Regions from separate parts of the Pseudomonas sp. NPDC087336 genome, predicted to be linked through region 3. Evidence: predicted binding sites of a transcription regulator. Region 3 holds the regulator's gene; each other region holds the start of a gene.
The links. Region 3 encodes sigma-54, which starts transcription at its own class of promoters, with help from an activator protein. Its sites were predicted from a motif close to ANTGGCATNNANNTTGCTNT; they were not measured.
Positions count from the first base shown of each region.

Region 1: the regulator sigma-54 is predicted to act here: its motif matches at 2,713-2,732, upstream of flgB (flagellar basal body rod protein FlgB).
Region 2: the regulator sigma-54 is predicted to act here: its motif matches at 1,088-1,107, upstream of ACIO0C_RS28005 (circularly permuted type 2 ATP-grasp protein).

Region 1 covers NZ_JBIUYA010000063.1:7,669-13,306, forward strand. The annotation lists gene flgA (flagellar basal body P-ring formation chaperone FlgA) at 1-616, opposite strand, end outside; gene ACIO0C_RS30910 (chemotaxis protein CheV) at 698-1,630, shown strand; gene cheR (protein-glutamate O-methyltransferase CheR) at 1,677-2,504, shown strand; gene flgB (flagellar basal body rod protein FlgB) at 2,775-3,182, shown strand; gene flgC (flagellar basal body rod protein FlgC) at 3,186-3,626, shown strand; gene flgD (flagellar hook assembly protein FlgD) at 3,642-4,364, shown strand; gene flgE (flagellar hook protein FlgE) at 4,397-5,638, shown strand, end outside.
Region 2 covers NZ_JBIUYA010000041.1:6,555-12,192, forward strand. The annotation lists gene ACIO0C_RS27995 (hypothetical protein) at 1-218, shown strand, start outside; gene ACIO0C_RS28000 (ribonuclease E inhibitor RraB) at 437-781, shown strand; gene ACIO0C_RS28005 (circularly permuted type 2 ATP-grasp protein) at 1,140-2,549, shown strand; gene ACIO0C_RS28010 (alpha-E domain-containing protein) at 2,562-3,512, shown strand; gene ACIO0C_RS28015 (transglutaminase domain-containing protein) at 3,509-4,318, shown strand; gene ACIO0C_RS28020 (c-type cytochrome) at 4,491-5,312, opposite strand.
Region 3 covers NZ_JBIUYA010000014.1:87,365-93,002, reverse strand. The annotation lists gene ACIO0C_RS16115 (KpsF/GutQ family sugar-phosphate isomerase) at 61-1,035, shown strand; gene ACIO0C_RS16110 (KdsC family phosphatase) at 1,035-1,559, shown strand; gene lptC (LPS export ABC transporter periplasmic protein LptC) at 1,568-2,140, shown strand; gene lptA (lipopolysaccharide transport periplasmic protein LptA) at 2,127-2,675, shown strand; gene lptB (LPS export ABC transporter ATP-binding protein) at 2,675-3,400, shown strand; gene ACIO0C_RS16090 (RNA polymerase factor sigma-54) at 3,585-5,078, shown strand; gene hpf (ribosome hibernation-promoting factor, HPF/YfiA family) at 5,154-5,462, shown strand; gene ptsN (PTS IIA-like nitrogen regulatory protein PtsN) at 5,475-5,638, shown strand, end outside.

The DNA.
Region 1 (5,638 bases), on a different contig from region 3:
GGGCGGTAATCACCACCTGGTCGCCCTTGCGTATCACTTCCGCCTGTTCGATGTGCACCAGGCTGATGACCTGATCGTTGACCATTGGTCGGGTAAGTCGTTGCCCGATGGCCTGGTCCACGGCAATCAGGTAACCCTGGTTGAGCAGGCTGATATCGCGCTCACGTAGCGCGACGTCCTGCGGCTCGACAATGCCGGCTCGGCGCAGTGGCCGGGTGGTCGTGACAACCTCGCGAAACAGGCGTACCTGAGCGGGCACGAAGACTGTCCAGGGCGATGCTCCCTCACAGCGAACCTTGACCGTTACGCGGCCCAAAGGCTTGGCCGGACTCTCCAGCGTGGCTGTCAATTCCTTGTCGCACATCGGCATGCGCAGGCGCGGATCGAGCGGGTTCACCTGGATTTCATAGCGACCTTGGGTTTGACTCGTCGCCAGATAGTCCTCTACGGTGAATTCAAGAAAGCCCTGGGTGACGCCGATAAGCATGTCAGGCAAGGTAACCGCGTTAGCAAGGGCAGGGCTGCCAGCGTTGAACAGGCAAACAGCCGACAACACCCCCAGCCATTGGCGGCAGCGGGTGGTCAAGCGTCGGATTAATGTCGGTTGTGTGTTCATGACAGATCAAAAGCAAGCGCCGTGCCGTTTAGTGATGAAGGCGCGTCGCAACAACACTTAGCGTTGGCGTAGGAGTCAGGCATGGCTGGTGTAATGGATTCGGTAAACCAGCGCACGCAACTGGTGGGGCAGAATCGCCTCGAGTTGCTGTTGTTCCGTCTCGACGGCCAGCAGCTGTATGGGATCAACGTGTTCAAGGTGCGGGAGGTGCTGCAATGCCCCAAACTGACACTGATGCCCAAGTCCAGTCCTGTCGTGTGTGGCGTGGCGAATATTCGGGGAGCGACCATTCCGATCCTTGATCTGGCGATGGCGACCGGCTCCGGTGGCTTGAAGGACAAGAACAACCCCTTCGTGATCATCACGGAGTACAACACCAAGACCCAGGGATTCCTGGTGCGCTCGGTGGAGCGCATCGTCAACATGAACTGGGAGGAGATTCATCCGCCACCCAAGGGCACGGGACGTGATCACTACCTGACGGCTGTGACGCGGGTCGACAACCAGTTGGTGGAAATCATCGACGTCGAGAAGGTGCTGGCGGAAGTGGCCCCCACCCCGGAAGCGATTTCCGCTGGCGTGGTGGATGTCGAAACCCAGCACAAGGCGCTCTCCTTGCGGGTGCTGACGGTCGATGACTCGTCGGTGGCGCGCAAGCAGGTCACCCGGTGCCTGCAAACGGTCGGTGTTGAAGTGGTGGCGTTGAACGACGGTCGGCAAGCGCTGGATTACCTGCGCAAACTGGTCGACGAGGGCAAGAAGCCGGAGGAGGAGTTTCTGATGATGATTTCCGACATCGAGATGCCGGAAATGGACGGATACACCCTCACGGCCGAGATCCGCAACGACCCCCGAATGCAAAAGCTTCACATCATCCTGCATACTTCGTTGTCGGGTGTGTTCAATCAGGCGATGGTCAGGAAGGTCGGTGCCGATGATTTCCTGGCCAAATTCCGTCCTGATGACCTGGCATCCCGGGTAGTCGACCGGATCAAAGCAGCAGACTTCAGCTAGGGGCGTCCGGCCCCCGGCAGTCAACACGATTTTAGAGGCGGCAGCATTGTCTACGGGTAATTTGGATTTCGAACAGTTCCGGGTGTTCCTGGAAAAAGCCTGTGGCATTTTGCTCGGTGAAAACAAGCAGTATCTGGTCTCCAGCCGTCTCAACAAACTGATGGAGCAGCAAGGCATCAAGTCCCTGGGTGAGCTGGTCCAGCGCATTCAGACCCAGCCGCGTAGCGGGTTGCGCGAGATGGTGGTGGATGCGATGACGACCAACGAAACCCTGTGGTTTCGTGATACCTATCCGTTTGAAGTCTTGAAGAACAAGGTGCTGCCCGAGGCGATCAAGGCAAGTCCCGGCCAGCGTCTGCGGATCTGGTCGGCGGCGTGCTCGTCGGGTCAGGAACCGTATTCGCTGTCGATGTCCATCGATGAGTTCGAGCGGTTCAATGCCGGGCAGTTGAGGATGGGCGTGCAGATTGTGGCCACTGACCTGTCCGGCACCATGCTGAACAACTGCAAGACCGGCGAGTACGACAGCCTGGCCATCGGTCGCGGACTATCTCCCGAGCGGCTGCAGCGTTATTTCGACCCCAAGGGGCCGGGGCGCTGGGCCATCAAGGCGCCGATCAAGAGCCGGGTCGAGTTTCGCTCGTTCAACCTGCTGGACAGCTACGCGAGCCTTGGCAAGTTCGACATCGTGTTCTGTCGCAACGTACTGATCTACTTCTCCGCCGAAGTGAAGAAGGACATCCTGTTGCGCATTCACAGCACGTTGAAGCCGGGTGGCTATCTGTTTCTCGGTGCTTCCGAAGCGCTGAACGGATTGCCGGATCATTACCAGATGGTCCAGTGCAGCCCGGGGATTATTTACCAGGCGAAGTGACCGGTTGGTTGCATCAAAAAACGGGAGCCCTCAGGGGTTCCCGTTTTTTATGCCTGATGATTTCTCGCCGATACGGCCTAAACCTGCAGGAGCCGGAAACGGGTGTGACGCGGCAGAAAAGCGGCATCCAGCGGAAACCGCTTGCCGCTTTTCTGTCGCTGCCCTCTGGACCGGTGCCCGCAAAGCCCCGGTTTACGGGGGGTTATGAATTGGCATGACGCTTGCTATGACTATCGTACGAAAAATCAGGTCAGCCGAAGGTTTCCCGCCATGAGCATCAGCTTCGATAAAGCGCTCGGTATTCACGAAAAGGCATTGGGCTTGCGCGCTCAGCGTGCCGAAGTCCTGGCCAACAACATTGCCAACGCCGACACACCGAACTACAAGGCTCGGGACCTGGAGTTCTCGAAAGTGCTCGAGGCGCAGAACGACAAGGCCAAAAATGGCACCTTCGCCTTGAACATGACCAATAGCCGTCATATCGAGGCCCAGGGATTGGGCAATGGCGACGAGTCGCTGATGTACCGTACGCCGATGCAACCGTCGATCGACCAGAACACTGTGGATGCCCAGCTGGAACAGTCGAACTACGCGGAAAACTCGGTCAACTTCCAGGCCAGCTTCACCCTGCTCAACAGCAAATTCAAAGGGCTGGTGTCAGCCCTGCGCGGAGAGTAAGTCATGTCTCTATCCAGTGTTTTCAACATTGCCGGTAGCGGCATGAGTGCCCAGACCACACGCTTGAACACCGTGGCCTCGAACATCGCCAACGCCGAGACTGTCTCGTCGAGCATCGACCAGACCTACCGTGCACGTCACCCGGTATTCGCCACCATGTTCCAGGGCGCTCAAGGCGGTGGCGACTCCCTGTTCCAGAACCAGGACGCGGCCGGTCAAGGCGTACAGGTACTGGGCGTGGTCGAAGACCAAAGCAATCTTGATGCACGCTACGAGCCGAACCATCCGGCCGCCGATGCCAAGGGCTATGTCTACTACCCGAACGTCAACGTGGTGGAAGAAATGGCTGACATGATTTCCGCGAGCCGTTCGTTCCAGACCAACGCCGAAATGATGAATACCGCCAAAACCATGATGCAGAAGGTCCTGACCCTCGGTCAGTGATAAGGGGCGATTCAGATGAGTGTTACCGATACCACCAGTGCTCCGAGCCTCAACGACATCCTGGCCAACTCGTCGATCAAGACCACTACCAATTCCGATAGCCTGGCATCGGCGGCCGGTAGTGCCACGGGCAAAAAGGCCCTGGGCAAGGATGCGTTCCTGCAACTGCTGGTGACCCAGCTGAAAAACCAGAACCCGCTGGAGCCTCAGGACAACGGCGAGTTCGTGGCACAGCTGGCGCAGTTCAGCAGCCTGGAAGGCATCACCACGCTCAACGATACCGTGTCCGGCATCGCTGGCAACTACAACTCGTCCCAGGCGTTGCAGGCTTCGGCGCTGGTGGGGCGTTCAGTCATCGCGCCGGGCGACAAGGCCGTGATCGACACCACGAAGGGCATGACCGGCGCGGTTGTCATACCGCAGTCGGTGGCTGAAGTGGCGGTGAAAATCACCGACAAGGATGGCAAGACCGTCCGCACCCTCACCCTGGACGATCAGCAAGCCGGCACCAGCAGCTTCACCTGGGATGGCAAGGACGATGCCGGTAACGTCGTTGATTCGGGTACTTATACCTTTGCGGCGAACACCACCATCGATGAAAAGGGCGTGGCGCTGGTCACCAACCTGCCGGCAACGGTCAACAGCGTGACCATCAGTCAGACCGGCGGTGAGTTGATGCTCAACCTGGCCGGGCTCGGCAGTGTCGCCCTGTCCAAAGTGCAAACCATTGGTATATAGAGCCGATTAACGCGGCACAAAAGGAGTGGAATATGTCTTTCAACATCGGCCTTAGCGGTCTCTATGCTGCCAACAAACAATTGGACGTCACTGGTAACAATATCGCCAACGTGGCAACCACCGGCTTCAAGTCGTCCCGCGCAGAATTCGAAGACGTGTACTCGGCGACCAAACTGGGCACGGGCAGCAAGGTCGTCGGCAGCGGCGTGCGCCTGGCCAACGTTTCCCAGCAATTTACCCAGGGCGATATCAGCGCCACCGGTAACGTACTGGACATGGGCATCAATGGCTCAGGCTTCTTCGTCTTGAACAACAGCGGCTCGCTGTCCTATACCCGTGCCGGTACGTTCAAGGTCGACAAGGAAGGCTACGTTACCAACAGCGATGGTACCGCGCGCCTGCAAGGCTACGGTGTGGATGCCAATGGCAAGATTGTCAACGGTGTATTGACTGACCTGCGCATCGACACCTCCAACCTGGCGCCGAAATCCACCACCACGGTGTCGTCGACGATCAACCTGAACTCTACGGCTCCAGTGATCGATCAGACGGTGGCGACCAACAAGTTCGACCCAAGCAAGGCAGAGACCTTCAGCAAGCAGTTCAGTACTCCGGTATTCGACACTCAGGGCAACCAGCACACCATGGATCAATACATGGTCAAGACTGGTCCGAACACGTGGGATACCTATACCCTGATCGACGGTCGCAATCCGGACGGCAGCGACCCGACAAACGCGGCGACACCGCCAATCGCTTCGACGATGACCTTCGACACATCGGGCAAGTTGGTGTCGGTCAGCACGCCGGTTCCACCCACCGTGCCTCCGACCGTTCCAGCGCCTGGCCCGGTGATCAGTAATGAACTGAAAATCACCAACTGGACCCCGGGCTCGGTCAAGGATGGCGTCTGGACGGCCAATGGTGCGGCCGCCGATCCGGACGGCCTGACGATTTCCATGGGTAACACGACTCAGTTCAACGCCGACACCGCACGCTCCATTCCCGTGCAGAACGGTTATGCCACGGGTCAGATCACCAACCTGACCATCGACGGCAGCGGTGTGCTGTTGGCCAACTTCAGCAACTACCAGACCAAGCCGATTGGCCAGTTGGCGTTGGCCAGCTTCACCAACGAACAAGGTCTGCAACCGGTCGGCGGTACCAGCTGGAAAGAAACCTACGCCTCGGGCATCCCGGGTTACGATGCGCCGGAAACCGGCTCGCTGGGTACGATCCGCTCCAACTCCCTGGAAGAGTCCAACGTCAACGTG
Region 2 (5,638 bases), on a different contig from region 3:
TCACTTTCGTGGATGATCATGGTGAATTAATCGACGAAGTCTTCGAGTGCGAGGAGTGCCCGAGTCACGAAGAGGCCGCCAAACTCATCAAGGAACGGTTGCTTCCCGTGGCCGCCGAACTGGATCTGAACGATCTGGAGGGGCGCACTTGCGATGCAGGCGTCAAAAGCCTGAAATCCCAGAACAGTATTGAAATTCGCAGCATCACCCCCGTCTGAACCTCTTCTCGTTATCGACTACAGCAGAACCAGGCCTTGGCAGCGGCTCTATCTTGGGGCTACTCTGCAATCGAGATCAGCGAATGAATCGCTAAGGTCTGGTCTTGTCAGCTCCATGCTTGTTTCCCGTCGGCATCTGGTTGCCGATTGGTGCGCACCTTTGGGTTCGCACACAGGGAGTACGGAAAGTCTATCCATCAGTTTGAGGAGGACGTTTCATGAGCACAGCCTATCAAGAAGACATCAGCAGCAGTGTGCTGCGCCGCATGAAAGAAGGCGGTTTTGACTTTTCCCGGTTCCATCCCATCGAGTTCTACGCCATTTTCCCGGACGAGGAGCGGGCACGCAGGGCGGCAGGTCATTTCCACCGTGGTGAATCCCTGGATGCGCAAGTCAGTGTGCGCGACGATGGCGCCTGGGCGCTGGAATTGTGCAAAGTCATGTATGCCACCTACGACGACATTGGCGATTTCGAGCAGGGCTTCGAAGCCGTGGTCGAGCCACTGGGCGGCATCATTGAAGGCTGGGGTGTGAAACAGGAGGTACGAGGGCGACTCGCATAAACTTATGAACAGTTACAACCAGCAATGACGGCTGACCTTCGGGTTGGCCGTTTTCGTTTTTGCCGAAGGGAAATTCAACACGGCTTTGTAGGAGCCCGGCTTGCCGGCGAAGGCGTCCCCGAGAGTGACGCATGACTTAATGACGCCTTCGCCGGCAAGCCGGCTCCTACAGACTATGCTGGTCACAGGCGACAACAACGCCTTGCAATGAAGCGGGGGCAGTCAGGTTGGGGCATTTACCGCACAGGATTGGTGCGGTGTTCGCATAGTGATTATCCAACCGATTGAAATCTAAGCGTTTCTGCCGATGGCACGGGCCTTGCGAAGGCCTGGATGTCCGGGTGACAAGGAGTACGGCATGATCCGCACCTATTTTGATGAGATGTACGATGCCGGCGGCCAGGTCCGCCCGCATTATCGGGAGTTTGCCCGTTGGCTGGCCGAGACGCCTGACGAGCTTCTGGCACAACGGCGACGCGAGGCCGATCTGTTATTTCATCGCGCCGGGATTACCTTCACGCTCTACGGTGATGAGCAGGGGACAGAGCGCCTGATTCCCTTCGACACCATCCCGCGCAGCATCCCCGCCAGTGAATGGCGTGTGGTCGAGCGCGGCTGTATCCAGCGGGTCAAGGCGTTGAACATGTTCCTCGCCGACCTGTACCACGAGCAGCGCATCATCAAGGCCGGGATCATTCCCGCCGAGCAGGTGCTGGCCAACGAGCAATACCAGTTGGCAATGCAAGGGTTGGACTTGCACCGCGATATCTATTCGCACATTTCCGGCGTCGACCTGGTACGCGACGGCGACGGCACCTACTACGTGCTCGAGGACAATCTTCGTACACCGAGCGGCGTCAGCTACATGCTCGAAGACCGCAAGATGATGATGCGACTGTTCCCCGAGCTGTTTGCGGCCCAGCGCATTGCCCCGATCGACCATTACCCGAACCTGTTGCTCGACACCCTGAAAAGCTCCAGCCCCATCGATAACCCGAGTGTCGTGGTGCTGACGCCGGGGCGCTTCAACAGCGCGTTCTTCGAGCATGCGTTCCTGGCGCGGGAAATGGGCGTCGAGTTGGTGGAGGGCGCGGATCTGTTCGTGCGGGACGACAAGGTGTTCATGCGCACGACCGACGGGCCGAAAGCCGTCGACGTGATCTACCGCCGTCTCGACGATGCGTTCCTCGATCCGCTGGCATTCAATCCCGACTCGATGCTGGGCGTGCCGGGGCTGCTGTCGTCCTATCGTTCCGGCAATGTCGTGTTGGCCAACGCCATCGGCACCGGGGTGGCGGACGACAAATCGGTGTATCCGTTCGTCACCGACATGATCCGTTTCTATCTGGACGAAGAACCGATCCTGAAGAACGTGCCCACGTGGCAGTGTCGTAATCCTTCTGAACTGTCCCACGTTCTGGCCAATCTGCCAGAGCTGGTGGTCAAGGAAACTCAGGGCTCCGGCGGCTACGGAATGCTGGTGGGGCCAGCGGCGACCGCTGCGGAAATCGAAGCCTTCCGCGCACGCATCATCGCCAAGCCCCATGCTTACATCGCACAGCCGACGCTGTCGCTGTCGACCTGTCCGACCTTTGTCGAAAACGGCATCGCGCCACGCCACATCGACCTGCGTCCGTTTGTATTGTCTGGCCGTGAAACCCGGGTCGTGCCCGGCGGTTTGACCCGTGTCGCCCTGCGCGAAGGCTCCCTGGTGGTGAACTCCTCCCAGGGCGGCGGAACCAAGGACACCTGGGTGGTCGAGGATTGAAGGAAGCCTGACATGTTAAGTAGAACTGCCTCGGATCTGTATTGGATGTCGCGTTACCTGGAGCGGGCGGAAAACCTCGCACGGATGCTCGACATCAGTTATTCGCTGTCGCTGATGCCCCAGGATGGTCGCGGTAACGGCTTGCACGAATTGGCCATGCCGTTGCTGATTACCGGCACCCTGGACGATTACCTCGAACGCCACGGCGAGCTGCATGCCGAACGGCTGTTGCATTTCTTTGCCCTGGACGCGGCCAACCCGGCGAGCATCTACAGTTGCCTCGGTGCCGCACGGGCCAGTGCCCACGCGGTGCGTGGCCGCATCACCGCCGACATGTGGGAAAACATCAACGCCACTTGGCTTGAGATTCGCGGCATCGCCGGACAGGGCCTGAGCCGCTACGGCATGAGCCGTTTCTGCGAGTGGATCAAGGAGCGTTCCCACCTGTTTCGTGGCGCCTCCTACGGCACCATCATGCGCAATGACGCGTTCCGCTTCATTCGCCTGGGGACGTTCATCGAAAGGGCCGACAACACACTGCGCCTGCTTGATGCCCGCTACGAAATGGCCGGCGATCAGGCCGAAGCGGTCAGCGACGGCACGGCCCACGCCTACTACCAGTGGAGTGCGTTGCTGCGCGCCTTGTCGTCTTTCGAGGCGTACACCGAGATCTACCGTGACGCCCCCGGTGCCCGGCATGTGGCCGAGTTGCTGCTGCTGCGGGCCGATGTGCCGCGCTCCTTGCGGGCCTGCACCGAAGAAATCGACCAGATCCTCGCGCAACTGCCGGGGGCCAATGGCCGCCCGGCACAGCGCATGGCAGCAGAGATCGACGCGCGATTGCGCTACACCGGCATCAACGAAATCCTCGACGAAGGGCTGCATGCCTGGCTGACCGAGTTCATCCCGCTGGTACGCCAGTTGGGTAACGCCATTCACAGTTCCTACCTGGAGGCTGCATGAGACTTTCCATAAGCCACGAGACCACCTATCACTACGAGGATCAGGTGCGGGCGAGCATCCAGTACCTGCGACTGACCCCCCACGACAGCGAGCGCCAGCACGTGCTCAGCTGGCAGCTTGATCTCCCGCGGCCGGTGCGCGCGCAACTGGATCCGTTCGGCAACATCCTGCACGTGCTGACCATGGACGAGCCTCACGAGGCGATCATCATCGGCGCCCGAGGCCAGGTCGACATCGACGAGTTGCGCGAGGCTGAGCACGAGAGCCAGTCGGCATTGCCGTTCCTGCGCTTCACCCGGCTGACCGAAGCCGACCAGGCGCTGCGCGCGTTCGCCGACAAGGCCTGCAAACAGCGCCGCGATCGTACGGCGCTGATCGACTTGATGCATGGCCTGAACCAGCACATGACCTACACGCCGGGCGCCACCGAAGTGGACACCAGCGCCGCGCAGGCTTTCGCCGGACGTTCGGGCGTGTGCCAGGACCACACCCACGCGTTCCTCGCCTGTGCCCGCAGCCTGGGCGTGCCTGCGCGTTATGTGTCGGGGTATTTGTACAGCGAAAACAGCGAGCACCTGGCCAGTCATGCCTGGGCCGAAGCCTGGCTCGACGACGCCTGGTACAGTTTCGATGTAACCAATGAACTGGCGCGACCCGAGCGCCATTTGAAACTGGCGGTGGGCCTGGATTACCTGGACGCCTGCCCGGTGCGCGGCATGCGTCGCGGGGGAGGGTGTGAGCAGATGCATGCGAAGGTGTTCGTATCGCCGACGCCTGTGCCGGTGATCTCGGTGCAACAACAGTAGGAGCCAGCGGTGCGGCGATCCGACTTGCCTGCGAAGGCGTCCTTGAACATTGCGACGGTCTTGCGGGCACCTTCCTTTGTAGGAGCCCGGCTTGCCGGCGAAGGCTGCCTTGAGTCTTGCGGCGAATTCCCGGGCGCCTTCGCCGGCAAGCCGGGCTCCTACAGGGTCGGTGTCAAGGTTTAACTTTGCGCCCGACCATATGCTGCAAATACCCCACCAACATCCGCAGATCCTCATCCGGCAACACTTCGGCCGAGAACCCCGGCATCTTCGCCTGCGGCCACTGGCGCAAACTCTGCGGATCGCGGATATAGCGCTGGAGGAAATCCGCTCCAAAGTACTCGGTCGGGTTGTACGGAATATTCAGGTCCGGGCCGAACTGCGAATCCCCGGCACCGTTGAGTCGATGGCACGCCAGGCAGTTTTTCTGAAACAGCGCAAAACCCTTGTTCACCGGGTCATCGGCCTTCAACGCAGGATTGGGCAACAGGGCAGGGAAGCGCGCCGCCACCGGGGCCATGCGCTTGATGCTGGCGACCTCGAACGGCCATTGTTCCGGGCTGATGTTGCCTGCCCGCGGATCGGTCCAGACCATGTAAAACGGCCCGGCACTGTGTTTGCCTTCTGCCAGCGGCGGCCACGGTTGGGCCGGATCTTCGATCGCCAGCCAGGCACGCGCGCCCTGGGTGTTGAGCAGCGGCGCCGCCGACAACTCGGCGGCGAAGCCGTCCAGCGCCACGGCTTGCAGGTGGTCGTCGGGCTTGATGTCGGTCAATAGCGCGGCGAGCGGTACGGCGCGATAGGTCATGTCACGCTTGTAGGACACGTCATTGCTGATGCTGATGGTCTGGACCTGAGGGTGCTTGAGCAGCTCCTCGGTTTGCCACGTGCGACTGTTCGCGCCCAGCTCCAGGTTCAGCTGTGCGGCATGGAGAGGCGTGCTGAGCAGCAGGGCCCCGAACACAATGAGTGTTTTCAAATGATCGCCATCCATGTCGTGGAAATGCCGCAAAGGTTGGCACAGCCACGCTGGCTCGGGAAGCGAGCCAGCCACATTTTTACGTGGCGATTAAAAATCTGCCGTCGTCTTTTTAAGGATCGACTAACCGATCACCTTGGTCAGGTTCGGCAAAATCAACAACAGGGTGGTGGCGAAAAGAATGAGCCCGGCTTGACGAACTTTCGATTGTTTGAACATGGCTGACCGCCTTTTTTTTGTTATTTCCTGATGCCTGCCTGGACATCTCCGTGACGGCAAACGTTGCACTCCTGTAGGACGAGCGCCTCGGCAAAACCCGACGACAACTTCGTACACCTTCA
Region 3 (5,638 bases):
GAGGGTTTCAACCATACCGGCTATAATCGCCGCCTTTTCACCAGGCTATATATTTTCGAAATGAGCCAATCCAGCGACCTGATCAAGTCAGCACAGCGCACCATCCGCCTCGAACTGGAAGCCGTAAAAAGCTTGCTGCCCCGTATCGACGCCGATTTCGTGCGCGCCTGCGAAATGATTCTGGCCAGCAAAGGCCGCGTGGTCGTGGTCGGCATGGGCAAATCGGGGCACATCGGCAACAAGATCGCCGCCACCCTGGCCAGTACCGGCACCACGGCCTTTTTCGTGCACCCTGCCGAAGCCAGCCATGGCGACATGGGCATGATCACCCGCGACGACATCATCCTGGCGCTGTCGAACTCCGGCTCAACCAATGAAATCGTCACCCTGCTGCCGCTGATCAAGCGCCTGGGCATCCAGCTGATCAGCATGACCGGCAAGCCCGACTCGCCACTCGCCAAGGCGGCCGAGGTCAACCTGAATGTGCAGGTCGAGCATGAGGCCTGCCCGCTGAACCTGGCGCCCACCTCGTCGACGACCGCCGCGCTGGTCATGGGCGATGCGTTGGCCGTCGCGTTGCTGGAAGCTCGCGGTTTTACCGCCGAGGATTTCGCCTTTTCCCACCCGGGCGGCGCACTGGGCCGACGCCTGCTGCTGAAAGTGGAAAACGTCATGCACGCCGGGCAAGAGCTGCCGCAAGTACAGCGCGGCACCCTGCTCAAGGATGCGCTGATGGAAATGACCCGCAAGGGCCTGGGCATGACCGTGGTACTCGAGGTCGACGGCAAGCTGGCCGGGATCTTCACCGACGGTGACTTGCGTCGCGCGCTGGACCGCAGCATCGATATCCACAGCGCCACTATCGACCAGGTCATGACCACCCATGGCAAGACCGCCCGCGCCGAAATGCTCGCCGCCGAGGCCCTGAAAATAATGGAAGATCACAAAATCAACGCGCTGGTCGTGGTCGACAGCGAAGATCGCCCGGTCGGTGCCCTGAACATGCACGACTTGCTGCGTGCGGGAGTAATGTAATGAGCACGGACCTGCTGCAACGCGGCCAACAGATCAAACTGGCGGTGTTCGATGTCGACGGCGTCCTGACCGACGGGCGTCTGTACTTCCTCGAAGACGGCAGCGAATTCAAGACGTTCAACACCCTCGACGGCCAGGGCATCAAGATGCTGATGGCGGCCGGCGTGCAAACCGCCATCATCAGCGGCCGCAAAACCCCGGTGGTCGAACGACGCGCGAAGAACCTCGGCATTCCCCACCTGTATCAGGGGCGCGAAGACAAACTGGTGGTACTCGACGAGCTTCTTGCGCAACTCGGCCTAAGCTATGAGCAGGTTGCCTATCTCGGTGACGATTTGCCGGACCTGCCGGTGATCCGCCGCGTCGGTCTGGGCATGGCGGTGGCCAACGCCGCCAGTTTCGTGCGCGAGCACGCCCACGGCACCACCCAAGCCCGCGGTGGCGAAGGTGCCGCACGTGAATTCTGCGAATTGATCCTGCGCGCCCAAGGCCGCCTCGATGAGGCCAACGCCGCGTACCTGTGAGCCAGATCATGCCAAGTAAAAAGATTCGCAACATTATGCTGTTCGGTAGCATCACGGCGATTTTCGCCGCGGTCGGCTACTGGAACATCAGCCCGGAACGCTTTCTCGACAAGCCGGTAGTGCACGTCGATGAGAGCGCGATCGACTATTACGCCACCAACGCCCACAGCGTGCAGTTCCTGCCGGACGGCAGGCTGCAATACGAGATGACGTCGGACAAGGTCGAGCACCTCAAAGCCACCGAAGTGACGCTGCTGACCAATCCCGACCTGAACATGTTCCGCGGCACCGAGTTCCCGTGGCACGTGCAGAGCGAAAAAGGCGAAGTCAATCCGGACGGCACACAGGTCGAACTGATCGATTCGGTGCGCATTACCCGTTTCGACGAGAAAAACCGCAGGACGCTGATCACCACCACCCGCATGACCGTGTTTCCGCAGCAGCAATATGCGCAGACCGAGCAAGACGTTAGAATCGACGGCGCTGGCGGTGTATCGACCGGCAAGGGCATGAAGGCGTATTTGAAAGAAAGCAGGATACACCTGCTATCGAACGTAAGAGGACAGTATGAGGCTCGTTAAAACCCTCCCTATTTTGCTCAGTCTGGGCGCAGCACTGGGAAGCGTGAGCGCCTGGGCTCTGCCGGACGATCAGCAGCAGCCAATCCGCATTCAGGCCGACGATGCCCAACTGGACGACAAGAACGGCGTAGCCACCTATACGGGCGATGTGATCATCACCCAGGGCTCGATGAAGGTGACCGGCAACAAGGTGACCATGACCCGCGCCCCCAATGGCGACATCGACGTAGTGACCTCGGTGGGCAACCTGGCCTATTTCGAGCAACTGCAAACGGCAGGCGACGCCAAGCCTGTGCAAGGCTGGGGCGTAACCATCCAGTACCACGCCACGCAAAACCGCGTCGTGCTGATCGACAAGGCCAAGGTCGTCGACAAGGACAACAACACCACCCAGGGCGAGAAGATCGTCTATGACACCGAGAAAAAACTGGCCAGCGCCGGTCGCGCCACGGGCAGCAAGGTGACCGAGTCGCGTCCGCGCATAGACATGGTGATCCAGCCGAAAAAGAAAACCGACGAGCAAAAGGCGCAGTAATGGCAACTCTGAAAGCTCAGCATCTGGCCAAGAGCTACAAGAGCCGCCAGGTCGTGCGTGACGTCAGCCTGTCCATCGACAGCGGCCAGATCGTCGGCCTGCTCGGCCCCAACGGCGCCGGCAAGACCACCTGCTTCTACATGATCGTCGGCCTGGTACAGGCCGATCAGGGCCGCGTGCTGATCGATGACCTCGACGTCAGTCACCAGCCGATGCACGGTCGCGCCAAGGCGGGTATCGGTTATCTGCCGCAGGAAGCATCGATCTTCCGCAAACTGTCGGTGGCCGACAACATCATGGCCATCCTCGAGACCCGCAAGGAACTCGACAAGGCCGGTCGCCGCAAGGAACTGGAAAGCCTGCTGCAGGAGTTCCACATCAGCCACATCCGCGACAGCCTCGGCATGAGCCTGTCAGGTGGCGAGCGCCGCCGCGTGGAAATCGCCCGGGCACTGGCCACCAACCCGAAATTCATCCTGCTCGACGAACCATTCGCCGGCGTGGACCCGATCTCGGTAGGCGACATCAAGCAGATCATCCACCACCTCAAGGCGAAGGGGATCGGCGTGCTGATCACCGACCACAACGTCCGTGAAACCCTGGATATCTGCGAAACCGCCTATATTGTCAACGATGGCCAACTGATCGCCGAAGGCGACGCTGAAACCATCCTGGCCAATGACCTGGTGAAGGAAGTGTACCTGGGGCATGAATTCCGCCTGTAAGCATCGCGGTGTCCGGCGGGTCGGCCGAGCGCTTGCCGCAATAAAAAATCAATCTTTTTTTATTGTTACAGCGCTCTAGGCAAACGCCGCAGTTTCGGGCATATAATTTGCTTAAGTTTGGCGCTCCGGCGCCCTGTAGTGGATGGCGCATGTGCGCCGGCGAATAAGGTGTTAAGCCCCTGCCATGAAACCATCGCTAGTCTTGAGAATGGGCCAGCAGCTGACGATGACACCGCAGCTGCAACAGGCCATCCGCCTGCTCCAATTGTCGACCCTGGACCTGCAACAGGAAATCCAGGAGGCCCTGGAGTCCAATCCGATGCTCGAGCGCCAGGAAGAAGGCGACGACTTCGATAATTCCGACCCACTGGCCGACAACGCCGAACACCAGCCCAGTACCGACACCCAGGAACCCTCATACCAGGAAAGCGCCCCGACCGTCGATAACATCGAGGAAGGCGACTGGAACGAGCGCATCCCCAATGAACTGCCTGTCGACACCGCCTGGGAAGACGTCTACCAGACCAGTGCCAGCAGCCTGCCGAGCAACGATGACGACGAGTGGGATTTCACCACCCGCACATCGGCCGGCGAGAGCCTGCAAAGCCACCTGTTGTGGCAATTGAACCTGGCACCGATGTCCGACACCGATCGCCTGATCGCCGTGACCCTGATCGACTGCATCAACAACCAGGGTTATCTGGACGAGACGCTGGAGGAAATCCTCGAAGCCTTCGATCCGGAACTGGACATCGAACTGGACGAAATCGAAGCCGTCCTGCACCGCATCCAGCAATTCGAACCCGCCGGTATCGGTGCGCGCAACCTGGGCGAATGCCTGCTGCTGCAATTGCGCCAGCTAACCGCCAAGACACCTTGGCTGGCCGAAGCCAAGCGCCTGGTCACCGACTACATCGACTTGCTCGGTAGCCGCGACTACAGCCAGCTGATGCGCCGCATGAAGCTCAAGGAAGATGAACTGCGCCAGGTCATCGAACTGGTCCAGAGCCTCAACCCGCGCCCGGGCTCGCAAATCGAGTCGACCGAAGCCGAATACGTGGTTCCCGACGTGATCGTGCGCAAGGACAACGAACGCTGGCTGGTGGAGCTCAACCAGGAGTCGGTGCCTCGCCTGCGGGTCAACGCCCAGTATGCAGGGTTCGTTCGCCGTGCCGACACCAGCGCCGACAACACCTTCATGCGCAATCAGCTGCAGGAAGCCCGCTGGTTCATCAAGAGCCTGCAAAGCCGCAACGAAACCCTGATGAAAGTGGCCACGCAGATCGTCGAGCATCAGCGCGGCTTCCTGGAGTACGGCGACGAGGCGATGAAACCATTGGTCCTGCATGACATCGCCGAAGCAGTCGGCATGCACGAGTCGACGATTTCACGGGTCACCACGCAGAAATTCATGCATACCCCTCGGGGAATCTATGAACTGAAATACTTTTTCTCCAGCCACGTCAGCACCTCCGAAGGCGGAGAATGCTCGTCCACGGCGATTCGCGCGATCATCAAAAAACTGGTAGCTGCGGAAAATCAGAAAAAGCCGTTGAGTGACAGCAAGATCGCTGGTTTACTGGAGGCACAAGGCATTCAGGTGGCCCGCCGCACCGTCGCCAAGTACCGCGAATCCCTGGGGATCGCGCCTTCGAGCGAACGCAAGCGGTTGATGTAGGGCCACGCCACAGCGTTCCAGTGGCAGATCATCTGGATCTGCCGCTTTATGCACTGGCAACGAAGGAGAAGCTGTATGCAAGTCAACATCAGTGGACACCAACTGGAAGTGACCGAACCTCTTCGCTCCTACATCGGCGAAAAACTCGAACGATTGGAGCGACATTTCGACAAGATCACTAACGTGCAGGTCACGATGACGGTCGAAAAGCTGAAGCAGAAAATCGAAGCCACGCTGCATATTCCCGGCAATGAAGTGGTCGCCAACGCGGAACATACCGACATGTACGCGGCGATCGACGCATTGACCGACAAGCTGGATAAACAACTCAAAAAGCATAAGGAAAAGACCCAGAGCCTCCTCCAGGGCGCTACGGGTCGTTAACACTCCCAACCCATGATCCGACTTGAAAGCATCCTGACCCCCGGCCGTTCCCTGGTGAACGTGCCGGGCGGCAGTAAAAAGAAAGCCCTCGAGCAAATTGCCAACCTTATCCATCGCGAAGTGCCGGATCTGGAGATGCAAGATGTCTTCGAGGCTTTGATTGCCCGTGAAAAACT